Regions from separate parts of the Photorhabdus stackebrandtii genome, predicted to be linked through region 1. Evidence: predicted binding sites of a transcription regulator. Region 1 holds the regulator's gene; each other region holds the start of a gene.
What was found. Region 1 encodes sigma-54, which starts transcription at its own class of promoters, with help from an activator protein. Its sites were predicted from a motif close to GTTGGCACANNTTTCGCTNT; they were not measured.
Positions count from the first base shown of each region.

Region 2: a site for sigma-54 is predicted at 2,814-2,833, ahead of glnA (glutamate--ammonia ligase). Genes of this name have one in related genera too.
Region 3: a site for sigma-54 is predicted at 1,991-2,010, ahead of glnK (P-II family nitrogen regulator). Genes of this name have one in related genera too.

Region 1 covers NZ_PUJV01000006.1:120,042-124,618, forward strand. Annotated here, with positions in the region: gene rnk (nucleoside diphosphate kinase regulator) at 1-316, opposite strand, end outside; gene npr (PTS phosphocarrier protein NPr) at 502-774, opposite strand; gene rapZ (RNase adapter RapZ) at 774-1,625, opposite strand; gene ptsN (PTS IIA-like nitrogen regulatory protein PtsN) at 1,703-2,170, opposite strand; gene hpf (ribosome hibernation promoting factor) at 2,294-2,581, opposite strand; gene rpoN (RNA polymerase factor sigma-54) at 2,605-4,044, opposite strand; gene lptB (LPS export ABC transporter ATP-binding protein) at 4,072-4,577, opposite strand, start outside.
Region 2 covers NZ_PUJV01000010.1:98,468-103,044, reverse strand. Annotated here, with positions in the region: gene C5470_RS22800 (DUF5993 family protein) at 1-82, shown strand, start outside; gene C5470_RS10905 (disulfide bond formation protein B) at 97-666, shown strand; gene typA (ribosome-dependent GTPase TypA) at 722-2,560, opposite strand; gene glnA (glutamate--ammonia ligase) at 2,987-4,396, shown strand; gene glnL (nitrogen regulation protein NR(II)) at 4,548-4,577, shown strand, end outside.
Region 3 covers NZ_PUJV01000012.1:59,507-64,083, reverse strand. Annotated here, with positions in the region: gene tesB (acyl-CoA thioesterase II) at 1-234, shown strand, start outside; gene amtB (ammonium transporter AmtB) at 305-1,588, opposite strand; gene glnK (P-II family nitrogen regulator) at 1,611-1,949, opposite strand; gene C5470_RS12110 (SmdB family multidrug efflux ABC transporter permease/ATP-binding protein) at 2,128-3,912, opposite strand; gene C5470_RS12105 (SmdA family multidrug ABC transporter permease/ATP-binding protein) at 3,905-4,577, opposite strand, start outside.

The DNA.
Region 1 (4,577 bases):
CATCGCCGATACGAAGGCCCAATAATGCAGCTCCCAGAGGAGCCATAACAGAAAGCTGGTCTGAACTGTCTTGCAGTGACGCAGGGTAAACCAGAGTGCGCACTCGCTCTTCACTGCTTGTCAGATCAAGGAAACGAACCCGGCTATTCATAGTCACAACATCTGATGGAATTTCTGCTGGAGGTACAATCTCTGCACGATCCAGCTCCTCATTCAAAGCGTCAGCGATACTAGTATCTGCAAACGCTGGCTGTTCCAACAGGGAATCTAAACGTTCTGCGTCTAATTCGTTGATGATAATTGCTGGTTTAGTCATACCACACTCCAAATGGAATCCAACACAAAATAACACCCCGCACCGTGAGGAGGGGGTGTTATTTAAAATGATTAACCTGATAGTAGGCTGTTCTTACTGGAAAAGAAAGAGATCATGATCACGAACTGTTTTGTGTTGCTAATGAAAGCAGTTAAGAACATGATAAGCCAGAGGAGTGGAGGGCGTTATTCTTCGTCAAATCCTGAATCAAATAGATTAATGATAGCGGCAAGAGCCTGTGCTTCATCTGGGCCACTGGCTTCAACTTCAATATAGCTGCCTTTTTCTGAATCCAGCATTAGCATAGCAATCACGCTGCTGGCTTCAGCTTCAACATGGCTATCATTGCGCAAGACGACATGAGATTCAAAGAGCTGTACCAGATCATACAGCTTCATTGCTGGCCGGGCGTGCATTCCCAGCCGGTTTTTGATTTCAAGCTTCTGCTTGACCGTCATTATTTCCGCTTTTCAAGAGTACGGTGGCGCGACTGTACGTTTTTGCCACGGGAGCGGAAATAGTCGGCCAACTGCTCTGCCACGTAAACAGAACGGTGTTTACCACCGGTGCAGCCAATAGCCACGGTCAGATAACTGCGGTTATTGGTTTCAAGCATGGGTAGCCAAAGTTCAAGATAACTGCGGGTCTGATAGATGAAGTTATGCACTTCCGTATGGCGGTCGAGAAAAGCGGCGACGGGACGATCAAGACCTGTCATTGGTCGCAGTTTTGGGTCCCAGTGTGGGTTTGGTAGGAAACGTACGTCAAAAACATAGTCGGCATCAATTGGAATACCATGTTTGAAGCCGAAAGATTCAAAGACCATTGTCAGCTCACGTTCCCGTTTACCCAGCAGACGGGTCCTTAGCATCTCAGCCAGTTCATGGACTGACATTTCAGAAGTGTCAATAATTAGATCTGCTCTTGAACGAAGTGGCTCCAGCAGATCGCTTTCTTGATCAATTGCGCTTTCCAGAGAAAGGTTTTTGCTTGATAGTGGATGGAGACGGCGGGTATCGCTGTAACGGCGGATTAGCGTATTACGGTCAGCATCAAGAAACAGTAATTGCGGTGAGAAACTGGCTGGTAGTTTAGTCAGGGCTTCTTCGAAAACTTCGGGGGATTCCGGCATGTTTCTTACATCAATACTGACAGCAGCAGAAATATCGCGGTCAGCCAGTGTATTTGCTAATTCCGGCAGCAACACTACCGGCAAGTTGTCTACACAATAAAAACCCATATCTTCCAGTGCGCGCAAGGCAACGGATTTACCCGAACCGGAACGGCCACTGACTATCATCAGCACCATGAGACGACTCCCCTTAATTTCTCAGTGGTTATTATTATGAGCCACTGTTATCTGTTGCTTTCCATTCATTGCAACAGCTATTCAGTGATAATTGCGTAAAGTTCTTCATCACTTTGTGCCGATCTTAAACGACGGCAGAGATTTTTATCTGCAAGGCGTTTGGCAATTAATGACAATGTGTGTAAGTGTGTCTGGCATTGATCGTTTGGAACCAGTAAAGCAAACAGCAAATCGACTGGTTGATTATCAATGGCATCGAAAGCAATGGGTTGCTCCAGATTGAGGAAAACGCCAACAGCTTGATCTGAGCTTTCTTCATCCAGCTTACCGTGAGGGATAGCAATACCACTGCCAATTCCAGTAGTGCCTACTTTTTCTCTGGTTAATATTGCTTCAAATACGATATTCTCGGGTAATTTAAGCCGTTTAGATGCCAGCTCACTGATAATCTCTAAAGCCCGTTTTTTGCTCGAACAATGTACATTATTGCGTGTACATTCGAGGGAAAGTACAGAGCTTAGTAGTAAATCTGCTTGGTTATTCATTTTTCTATTCGCTTAGGTGCTTATTGATACCGGATGCCATAGGTTATCTGTGGCATCCGGTATTTGTGCACTGTTTTACAGCAAGACTCCGCTGTTTTTACTACAGCTATTGTTAAATAACTGTTAATGTTGTCTCAGTTTATCTTTATGTTTGGTTAACTGACGAGCTAGTTTATCGACCAGTCCATCAATTGCTGCATACATATCTTCATGTTCTGAGGATGCGTGCAACTCGCCTCCGTTAATATGTATCGTGGCTTCGGCGATTTGTTGTACCTTTTCCACACGGAGGATTACCTGAATCAGGTTGATCCTGTCGAAATATTGATCCAGTTTGCTGCATTTTGCAGTGATAATGTCGCGTAATGCATCAGTAATTTCAATATGGTGACCAGTTATTTTGAGTTGCATATTGTCTTCCTTCTCTGTTCATTTCAAACCAAACGCTTACGTTGGTTTGATGGCGGAATGGATAACGACTCTCGATATTTTGCGACAGTCCGTCGGGCAACCATAATGCCTTGATCGGCTAGCATGCTCGTCAGTTTGCTGTCACTTAATGGTTTGGCGGAGTTCTCCGCTGCTACCAGTTTTTTCACCAAAGCCCGTATTGCAGTTGAAGAGGCTTCGCCTCCACTTTCTGTATTAACATGGCTGGAGAAAAAATACTTCAATTCGAAAATGCCACGTGGGCTGTGCAGGAATTTCTGGGTAGTCACCCTGGAAATGGTAGATTCATGCATATCAACCTGGAAGGCAATATCTGCCAAAACCATGGGCTTCATATGTTCTTCGCCATGTTCAAAAAATTCCTGTTGCTGCTCTACAATGCAGCGCGTAACTTTCAGTAGAGTATCATTTCGGCTTTCCAGGCTTTTGATAAGCCATTTAGCTTCCTGTAGGTTATTGCGGATAAACTGACTATCATTTTCATTGTGTGTATGTTGCCCAAGTTCCGCATACTGCTGATTAATGTGTAAACGGGGAATGCTATCTGTATTTAATTCTACTTGCCAGTGTTCACTCTCTTTTCGAACCAGCACATCAGGGATGACATACTCTGATTCACCTGTGTTTACCGCCAGGCCAGGTCTTGGTTCAAGTGACTGAATTAAATCAATCACTTCTTTCAGTGTATCTTCTTTTAAGCGACTTAAGCGGATTAAATTGCGAAAATCCCGATTACCCAGTAACTCCAGATGTTCGCAGACGATCAGTTTCGCCTCTTTCAGATAAGGTGTTTCTGGTGGAAACATGGATAGCTGGATCAGTAGACAATCTTTCAGATCACGGGCAGCGACACCTATGGGATCAAAATGTTGTATCCGTTTGAGCACGGTTTCCACTTCTGCCAGAGTCAGTTGATCGTCGCCAATGCTGGCGAGGATCTCCTCCAGTGGTACAGTAAGGTAGCCTGTATCATCTACGGCATCAATAATTGATGTAGCAATTGCTGCATCTGTTTCTGTGAAAGGGGTCAGCTCTGCTTGCCACATTAAATAGTCTTGCAGGGTTTGGACTGTTTCACCTTGGTAAAGTGGCAAGTCGTCGTCACTATAGTCATTACGTGTACCGGAAGGCGTACCCGCGGTGTAAATTTCATCCCAGCTGGCATCCAGTGGCAACTCATCTGGCATATCTTTTTGTTGTAGGGCATCAAGCGTATCCATAACGTCGGTTTCGTTGTCAGGAGATTCCTGATGACTGATTTCTTGATGATCTTCATCCTGCTCAAGCAAAGGATTCATTTCTAACGCTTGCTGTATTTCCTGTTGAAGTTCAAGCGTAGAAAGTTGCAACAAACGAATGGCTTGTTGGAGCTGTGGTGTCATCGCCAGTTGCTGACTGAGCCTGAGTTGCAAACTTTGCTTCATAGCGTTAAATCAATTCTCCTGGCTGAATTAGAGCCGGAAACCTTCGCCTAAATAAACGCGCTTCACCTGTTCATTATTGAGAATATCATGCGGTGTGCCGTGAGCAATCAGCTGCCCTTGACTGACAATGTAAGCGCGCTCACATACATCCAATGTTTCACGGACGTTATGGTCTGTGATCAGGACGCCTAACCCATAATCTCTCAAATGTTGAATAATCTTTTTGATATCGATAACTGAGATTGGATCTACGCCGGCGAAAGGTTCATCCAGCAAAATAAATTTAGGGTTGGCTGCCAGCGCGCGGGCAATCTCTACGCGGCGACGCTCACCGCCGGAAAGTGATTGACCAAGATTGTCACGTAGGTGGCTGATATGGAACTCTTCCATCAGCTCTGCGGCACGTTCCTTCCGTTGCTCCTGAGTCAGATCCTGACGGATCTCCAATACAGCCATCAGATTGTCGAATACGCTCAGACGACGAAAAATAGAAGCTTCCTGAGGTAAATAGCCAATACCACGGCGCGCCCGTT
Region 2 (4,577 bases), on a different contig from region 1:
TACCCTATGGAGCCTTCTTCTGGTGACAACCATAGCTTGGTTTATTCATCATGCGACTGATTCGCTAAATCTATCTTTTTAACAGGAGACAATTTGATGAATCAGGTATTAACAACAAAACAGACGATCAGCTACGGCATGATATTCAACATCATTGGGTTATTTGGTATTAGTGCCGCACTTACCGTTGCCTTCTATTATCAACTAGTCCTTTCTGAATTGCCTTGCCCATTATGTCTGCTACAGCGGACAGGCATGATCATGATAGGATTTGGTTTCCTGTTTAATCTCCGTTTTGGAATAAAAAGCGCACACTATGGCATCGCGATTATCGGCAGTATCGTGACCGGAATTATTGCAATCCGACAAGTGTTTTTACATATCACACCTGGCGATATCGGTTATGGCTCTGCACTTTTTGGTATACATTTTTATACTTGGGCTCTCATCTCCTCAGTTATCGCTATCATCGCCATATCAGTCATGCTGATATTGAAAAGTCTGGTAAAAACGACCGAAGAAAAGGAAAGCAAGTCTGTTTTCGGTCAGATTATTATTGGAATATTTGTCGTATTAATTACAGCAAATTTGATCTCTACCATTTTGGAATGTGGCGGCGGGCAATGTGATGACAACCCAACGTTTTATCAATTGCTGGGTAAATAAATCCAAAAAAACTCAGGGCACCATCGGTGCCCTAAGCATTTGCATGGCAGAAAGATTACGCCTCTTTGCTGCGATGCGCACGACGACGGTCGTTTTCTGTCAGATGGCGTTTACGCAGGCGAATTGACACAGGAGTCACTTCTACCAGTTCGTCATCATCAATAAACTCCAGAGCCTGCTCCAGGGTTTTCTTAATATACGGAGACAAGGTTGTCGCTTCGTCAGTACCAGACGCACGGACGTTTGTCAGTTTCTTACCTGTCAGGCAGTTAACTGTCAAGTCATTGGAGCGGGAATGAATGCCGATCACTTGGCCTTCATACACTTCCGCACCATGCCCCAGGAACAACTTACCACGATCCTGCAAGCTATAAAGCGCATAAGCAACCGCTTTACCCTGACCATTGGAAATCATGACACCGTTCTGACGGCGACCGATTTCACCCGCACGAATATCATCATAGTGGCTAAATGTTGCATACAACAGGCCAGTACCAGAGGTCATGGTCAGGAATTCAGTCCGGAAACCAATCAAACCACGGCTTGGAATGATGTAATCAAGGCGCACACGGCCTTTACCGTCGGGCAACATATCGCGCAGATCAGCTTTACGCTCACCCAGTGCCTGCATCACATCACCCTGATGTTGCTCTTCAATATCCAGAGTTACCTGCTCGAATGGCTCTTGTTTGCGGCCATCGATCTCACGGAAGATAACTTTCGGACGAGATACCGCCAACTCAAAACCTTCACGGCGCATGTTCTCAATCAGAACAGATAAGTGCAATTCGCCACGGCCAGAAACACGGAACGCATCTGGATCTTCGGTTTCTTCAACACGCAGAGCGACGTTGTGAACCAGCTCTTTCTTCAGACGCTCAAGGATCTGGCGTGAAGTAACATATTTACCTTCACGACCACAGAAAGGAGAGGTGTTAACACAGAAGAACATGCTTACCGTCGGCTCATCAACAGCCAGTGGCGGCAGTGCTTCAACCGCATTGGTATCACACAGGGTATCAGAGATATTCAGCTCACCCAAACCGGTAATCGCAACGATGTCGCCCGCTTCCGCTTGCTCACTCTCAATACGCTCCAGACCCAGGTGGCCCAGAACTTTACCAATTTTGCCGTTCCGGGTTTTACCTTCGCTATCAACAATCGTCACGTTCTGGTTTGGTTTAACCGTACCACGCTTGATACGACCAATACCGATAACACCAACATAGTTGTTGTAGTCCAGCTGAGAAATCTGCATCTGGAATGAACCATTAAGGTCAACTTTCGGTGGCTCTACATGATCGACAATCGCCTGATACAACGGAGTCATATCTTCGGCCATATCAGTATGCTCAATACCGGCAATTCCCATCAGTGCAGATGCATAGATAATTGGGAAGTCCAGTTGCTCGTCAGTCGCACCCAGGTTTACAAACAGGTCAAACACCTGATCGACAACCCAATCAGGACGTGCGCCAGGACGGTCAACTTTGTTGATAACCACAATAGGTTTCAAACCATGAGCGAACGCTTTTTGAGTTACAAAACGGGTCTGAGGCATTGGCCCATCCATGGCATCGACCAGCAACAATACGCTGTCAACCATAGACATAACACGTTCTACTTCACCGCCGAAATCAGCATGTCCCGGAGTGTCTACGATATTAATACGGTAGTCATTCCATTTAATGGCGGTATTTTTTGCGAGGATAGTAATTCCACGCTCTTTCTCCAGATCATTGGAGTCCATCACACGTTCTGTCGCTGTCGCACGGTCACCGAAAGTACCGGATTGTTGCAGCAGCTTGTCAACCAGGGTAGTTTTACCATGGTCAACATGCGCGATAATGGCGATATTACGCAATTTTTCGATCACAAACTTTGCCTCAGGCATTTAGAAATAGCGCGCTATTGTACACACATTGGTCGAGGGACTAAACAGGATCACAAGAATCTGTTCTTAACAACTTGATACAAATGGAATTGTGATCCCTTTCACGCCTATAAAAGATGCACTATTGATAAAAATGCACCGACAGGGTGCAGGATAGTAACATAATCGCACTAATACAGTGCAATTTTCCTGAATATTAAAGTATTCCCCCATGGGGATACCCATAACACAGTATATTGCAAGGTGTCAGAAAGTTGGCACGCTTTTCGCAATTGTTTTCCTCATCTAATAAGATTGTTTTTTACAACAACAAGTTTGCAAACGCGTAAATAGCCTTGTTAAGGTAAAACAATGTAACTGTGTTTTCTTTAAGTCTTAATCTAAAACCATTTTACCAAGACCGACACAAACCAGGAGAAACCGAGTATGTCCGCTGAACATGTTTTAACCATGATTGAAGAGCATCAGGTGAAGTTTATTGATTTGCGTTTCACTGATACCAAAGGCAAAGAACAACATATGACCATTCCTGCTCATCAGGTTAATGCGGACTTCTTTGAAGATGGCAAAATGTTCGATGGCTCTTCAATTCACGGTTGGAAAGGTATTAACGAATCCGACATGGTGCTGATGCCAGATCCAAGTACAGCGATGCTTGATCCGTTCTTTGATGATGCCACTCTGATACTGCGTTGTGACATTCTGGAACCTGGCACGATGCAAGGCTATGAACGTGATCCACGTTCCATCTGCAAACGCGCTGAAGATTTTTTGCGCTCAAGCGGCATTGCAGATACCGTCCTGTGTGGTCCAGAACCTGAATTTTTCCTGTTTGACGACATACGCTTCGGCAGTTCTATGTCTGGTTCCTATTACCATATCGATGATATTGAAGCAGCATGGAACTCCGGAACTCGATACGAAGGCGGTAACAAAGGCCACCGACCTGCGGTAAAAGGCGGTTACGCCCCGCTGCCTCCGGTTGATTCTTCTCAGGATTTACGTTCAGCCATGTGCCTGACAATGGAAGCGATGGGACTGGTTGTGGAAGCTCACCATCATGAAGTTGGCACTGCCGGTCAAAATGAAATTGCTACTCGTTTCAACACGATGACCAAAAAGGCTGACGAAACCCAGATTTACAAATACGTCGTACATAATGTGGCGCACAATTTTGGCAAAACCGCCACCTTCATGCCAAAACCACTGGTTGGTGATAATGGCTCCGGCATGCACTGCCATATGTCCCTGTCTAAAAACGGCGCCAACCTGTTTGCCGGTGACAAATACGGTGGTTTGTCCGAACTGGCGTTGTTCTACATCGGCGGTATTATCAAACATGCCCGTGCACTGAACGCATTTACCAACCCGACAACCAACTCTTATAAACGTCTGGTTCCGGGCTACGAAGCACCGGTTATGCTGGCCTACTCTGCCCGTAACCGTTCTGCATCCATCCGTATTCCGGTTGTCGCCAGCACCAAGGCCCGCCGTATTGAAGTACGTTTCCCTGACCCGGCAGCTAACCCTTATTTGGCATTTGCCGCTCAGTTGATGGCTGGCCTTGACGGTATTATCAATAAAATCCATCCGGGTGATGCGATGGATAAAAACCTGTATGACCTACCACCGGAAGAAGCCAAAGAGATCCCAACCGTCGCTTCTTCTCTGGATGAAGCACTGTCAGCATTGGATACTGACCGCGAGTTCCTGACCCGTGGTGGTGTATTCACCGATGACGCCATTGATGCTTATATTGAATTGAAAAACAGTGAAATGGAGCGTGTCCGCCTGACACCACATCCACTGGAGTTTGAACTGTATTACAGTGTGTAATTAGCAGCGCCATTCCCGCTGATCATTTTTGTTGCCGTGAAACATTTAGCCCATCTTCGGATGGGCCCTTTTCCTGCCCCCAAAGTTCAGACTTTAACTGGGCCTTACGCTCGAATATGATACAGTGCACCAAAAAGGTGCGGGAGTGTAAATGAAAACGGAAAACCTACCCGATACCGGG
Region 3 (4,577 bases), on a different contig from region 1:
GCATTACAGCCACATGGTGTTGGGTTCCTTGAGAAAAATATTAAGATAGCAACTATTGACCACTCTATGTGGTTCCATCGTCCGTTTAAACTAGACGACTGGTTACTCTATGCTATAGATAGTCCATCAGCTTCTGGAGCCCGTGGTTTTGTTCGTGGACAGATTTATAATCATGAAGGTGTACTTGTTGCTTCCACTGTACAAGAAGGGCTAATCAGGAAACGGAACAGATAATAATAAAGGCAGCAAATAAAAAAACCAGCATCACACTTATGGTCTTATTGCTGCCTGTTTATATCACAAATTAATTATAAGCACTCTCTCCATGGGAATTAATATCCAGACCTTCTCTTTCAATTTCAACAGTAACCCGTAGCCCTACCAGCAGCTCTGCTATTTTAAAAGCAACAAAAGAAACAATTACTGACCAAACCACACAGATCAATATACTAAAAGCCTGAATACTAACTTGTTCCAACATGGTTATCCCCTCAGCATAACCAATTCCGCCCAATGATTTCGCCGTAAAAACTCCAGTCAGGAGGCAACCCACGATCCCACATACGCCATGTATACCAAATACATCACACACATCATCAACGCGTAACCACCGTTTTAAGGCCACCACTCCCCAAAGCCCGGCAAAACCCGCGATTAAGCCAATAATTAGTGCGCCACCAACACCAACCATTCCTGCTGCGGGTGTAATACCAACCAATCCGGCAATACAGCCTGAACATGCCCCTAAAAGAGAAGGTTTATTACGGAAAAGCCATTCTGCAAAAACCCATGACAGAATAGCGGCAGCAGTCGCCACCATTGTATTCAAAAATGCCAGAGCAGCGATCTCATTAGCCGCACCAGCAGAACCCGCATTAAAACCAAACCAGCCAATATAGAGCACAGCAGTACCGATGAAGACCATCGGCAGGTTATGCGGTTTAAATGCCTCTTTCCCAAAACCAGTGCGTTTTCCCAGTAAGTAAGCACCAACCAACCCAGCTACAGCAGCATTAATATGCACAACTGTACCACCAGCAAAATCCAACGCGCCATCCTGTGAAAGAACACCGCCGCCCCAAACCATATGTGCCATAGGCAAGTAAGAAAACGTCAACCACAGCACACTGAAAATTAACAAAGCCGGAAAGCGAATACGCTCCCCTAACGCACCAATAATCAAAGTGACTGTGATACCAGCGAAAGAACCTTGAAATGCCACATGGATTAACTGATAAAAATTGCCACTTAAGCTCGTAACTGCCAAATTCTTTAACATCATTTGACTAAAGCCACCAAAGAAACCATTCCCCGGTTCAAAAGCCAAGCTGTAGCCGTAAATCACCCACAATACACATACCAGAGCAAAACTCACCATAACCTGAGCCATCAGCGATAAAACGTTTTTGCTCCGTAACAATCCACCATAAAATAGAGCAATTCCCGGAATTGTCATAAACAGAACAAGCACTGTACAAATCATCATAAAAGCATTATCAGCTCTATCAGCAACGCCTTCTGCTGCCTGAGATAATGAGGGTAAAAAACTGGCCACAACACCGGTAGCCACAGAGAATTGTCTTTTCATATATATCGTCTCTATCAGTGAGTTACAGTGCCGCATCATTAATCTCCCCTGTTCTGATACGGATAGCCTGTTGTAATTCGATGACAAAAATTTTACCGTCGCCAACTTTTCCGGTGAAAGCTGATTGCTGAATCGCATGAATTACCTCCTCAACTAACTCATCTGCTACAGCAATATCTATCTTTACCTTAGGTAAAAAATTGACGCTATACTCAGCTCCACGATAAAGCTCCGCATGCCCTTTTTGACGACCAAATCCTTTTACCTCTGTTATAGTCAACCCTTGAACACCAAGACCAGAGAGAACCTCCCTAATATCCTCCAATTTGAATGGTTTTATAATTGTCGTAATGAGCTTCATATATCCCCCTGCCATCCGTCGATTGTGTTTGTAATAAGGGAATAGCAAGGGGTGTGCCAGAAATGAAAAACATATAGAAATCAAATAATAATAGAGTAAATAAAAATTACGGAGAAAAGAAGAGAAGAGAGCAACGAATGTACTCTCCCGTTAGCGCACCAAATTAGTGCAAATCCAGTTAAATCAACACCTCTTTCTCAGAGATTGCGCCACATTCATTTAATGTATCGCTTACTTGTTGTAACTGATACATCTGATAGTAACGCCCACGTCTTACCAATAATTGTTGATGGTGTCCCTGTTCAACAACTGCACCACGATGCAGCACCAGAATAGTATCAGCCTCTACAATAGTGGACAAACGGTGAGCAATCACTATCAATGTTGTTTGCTGACGAATCAATCGTAAAGCCTGTTGTACCGCCTGTTCCGTACCAGAATCAATATTTGCTGTCGCCTCATCAAGGATCAAAATTTGCGGTGCTTGCACTAACACTCTCGCCATAGCAAGCAATTGTTTTTGGCCAGCTGACAACGTATTGCCCTGCTCTCCCAAGATAGTATGAAGGCCATCAGGAAGCGTACGCACTAACTTAGCTAATTGCACAGTTTCCAGTACCTGCCAAACTTTCTCTTCTGAAATATTCCGGCCAAGCGTAACATTGCTAAGGAAAGAGTCAGCAAGAACGACAGGATCCTGCTGAACCATTGCCACACCGTTGCGTAATACCGAATGAGACAGAGATGATACCGGCCGGCCGTCAAGGTAAATCTCCCCTTTCTGCCACGAGTAATATCCCATCAGTAAATTTGCCAGCGTACTTTTTCCACTACCGGTATGACCAACCAAAGCAACAAAACCATAAGCCGAAACCTGTAAATTAATATCTTGTAAAACTATTTTGTCATCCCGGTAGGAAAAACTGACATTTTCTATATCAATTCGACCACTGGATAGTGGTTGATTATCCATACCATAACCTTGTTGAGGGCTATCCATTAATTCAAATATCCTCTCACCAGAAACTATAGCTTGTTGCAGGATTGATTGCTGAGAGGTCAGTTCAATTAGTGGTTCATTCAACCGCCCTAGGTAATTGATAAAAGCATACAATACTCCGACGCCAATCACCCCTGCTCCACTAAACCCAAACAACACAATAAAACCGCACAACACCATAGTAGACAGTAAACTTAATAATGGACGTAATAGAATCCCATCTAATCGCAGCGCCTGCATTCTCGCTTTAAAATGAGCACGATTTGTTGACAACATACGTTCACCAAAACGAGCCTGCTGCCGGAACTGCTGAACAACGCTCATTCCATTAATGACCTCATTAAAATTATCATTAATATCAGCTAAATAACTACGTACCCGCCGGACAATTGGCGTACTTAGATGCTGGTATATCGCCATGACAATCAACACGACAGGAAAAATAAGAATTGCAATCAGTGCCATACGCCATTCGAGTATAAACATGGCAATCATCATCGCACCAATCAATGCAATGCTGCGAAATACCGTAGGAACCACATTGACATAAAGATCTTTAATGACCTCAGTGTCGTTCGTTACACGGGAAATCAATTGCCCTACCGGTTGATTATCAAAAGCACTCAGAGGCTGGCGTAATGCTGCATTCATCACATCAGTACGAAGTTGCTGAACTACATCAACTGACACTTGATTGAACAATAAAGTCTGGAAATAGTGTAATGCGGCCGTAATCAGTTGCAGAGCAATAAAGGTTACAGACAGCCCAATAATCACTCCTGCTGGCATATTACCCGTAGCAACCATATTATCGATAAAGTAACTAATCAGAATCGGACCACTGACTTCCGCAATTGCAGCCCCCCACAGCATCAGTACCGCTACCCCCAACGGCTTACGATAATTTTTTCCATAAACCAGCAAACGTTTCAGAGACGGCCACAATCGGCAAACCTTAGTCATCTTTATTTTCCTCAGTAGTTTCCTCGTCATCCAATGCTTCTTCAAGCTGCTGATAATGATACATATCACGATACCATCCTGGCTGCTCCGCCAGTTGATGATGCCGCCCCTGATGTATAACAGAACCTTGCTGCATCACCAGAATATTATCAGCATCAGTTAATGCAGACAGACGGTGAGCACTGATAATAACCGTGCGTTGTTGTCTCCACTGGCTGAGGTTTTGTAAGATATTGTGTTCAGTTTGCCCATCAACCGCAGATAAAGCGTCATCCAGAATCAAAATCTCTGCATCTAAAAGCAACGCTCTTGCAATAGAGATGCGCTGCTTCTGCCCACCAGAAAGCATCACTCCACGCTCGCCCACTTCCGTCTGGTACCCTTCGGGTAAACGAAGAATATCTTCATGAACATTGGCAAGGCGGGCAACTTCTTCGATCTGTTCCGTTGTTGCATCAGGACATCCCAAAGCAATATTCCCGGCAACTGTATCTGAAAATAGAAAAGGAGTTTGATTAACAACGGCAAACCGTGCTCGCCATTCATCTAATCGGATATCTGCAATTTTAATCGACTGGAAAAGAATTTCCCCATCAGTCATATCAAACTGCCTCTGTATCAACGCAAGTAGTGTGCTCTTACCTGAACCGGTTGGGCCACATATC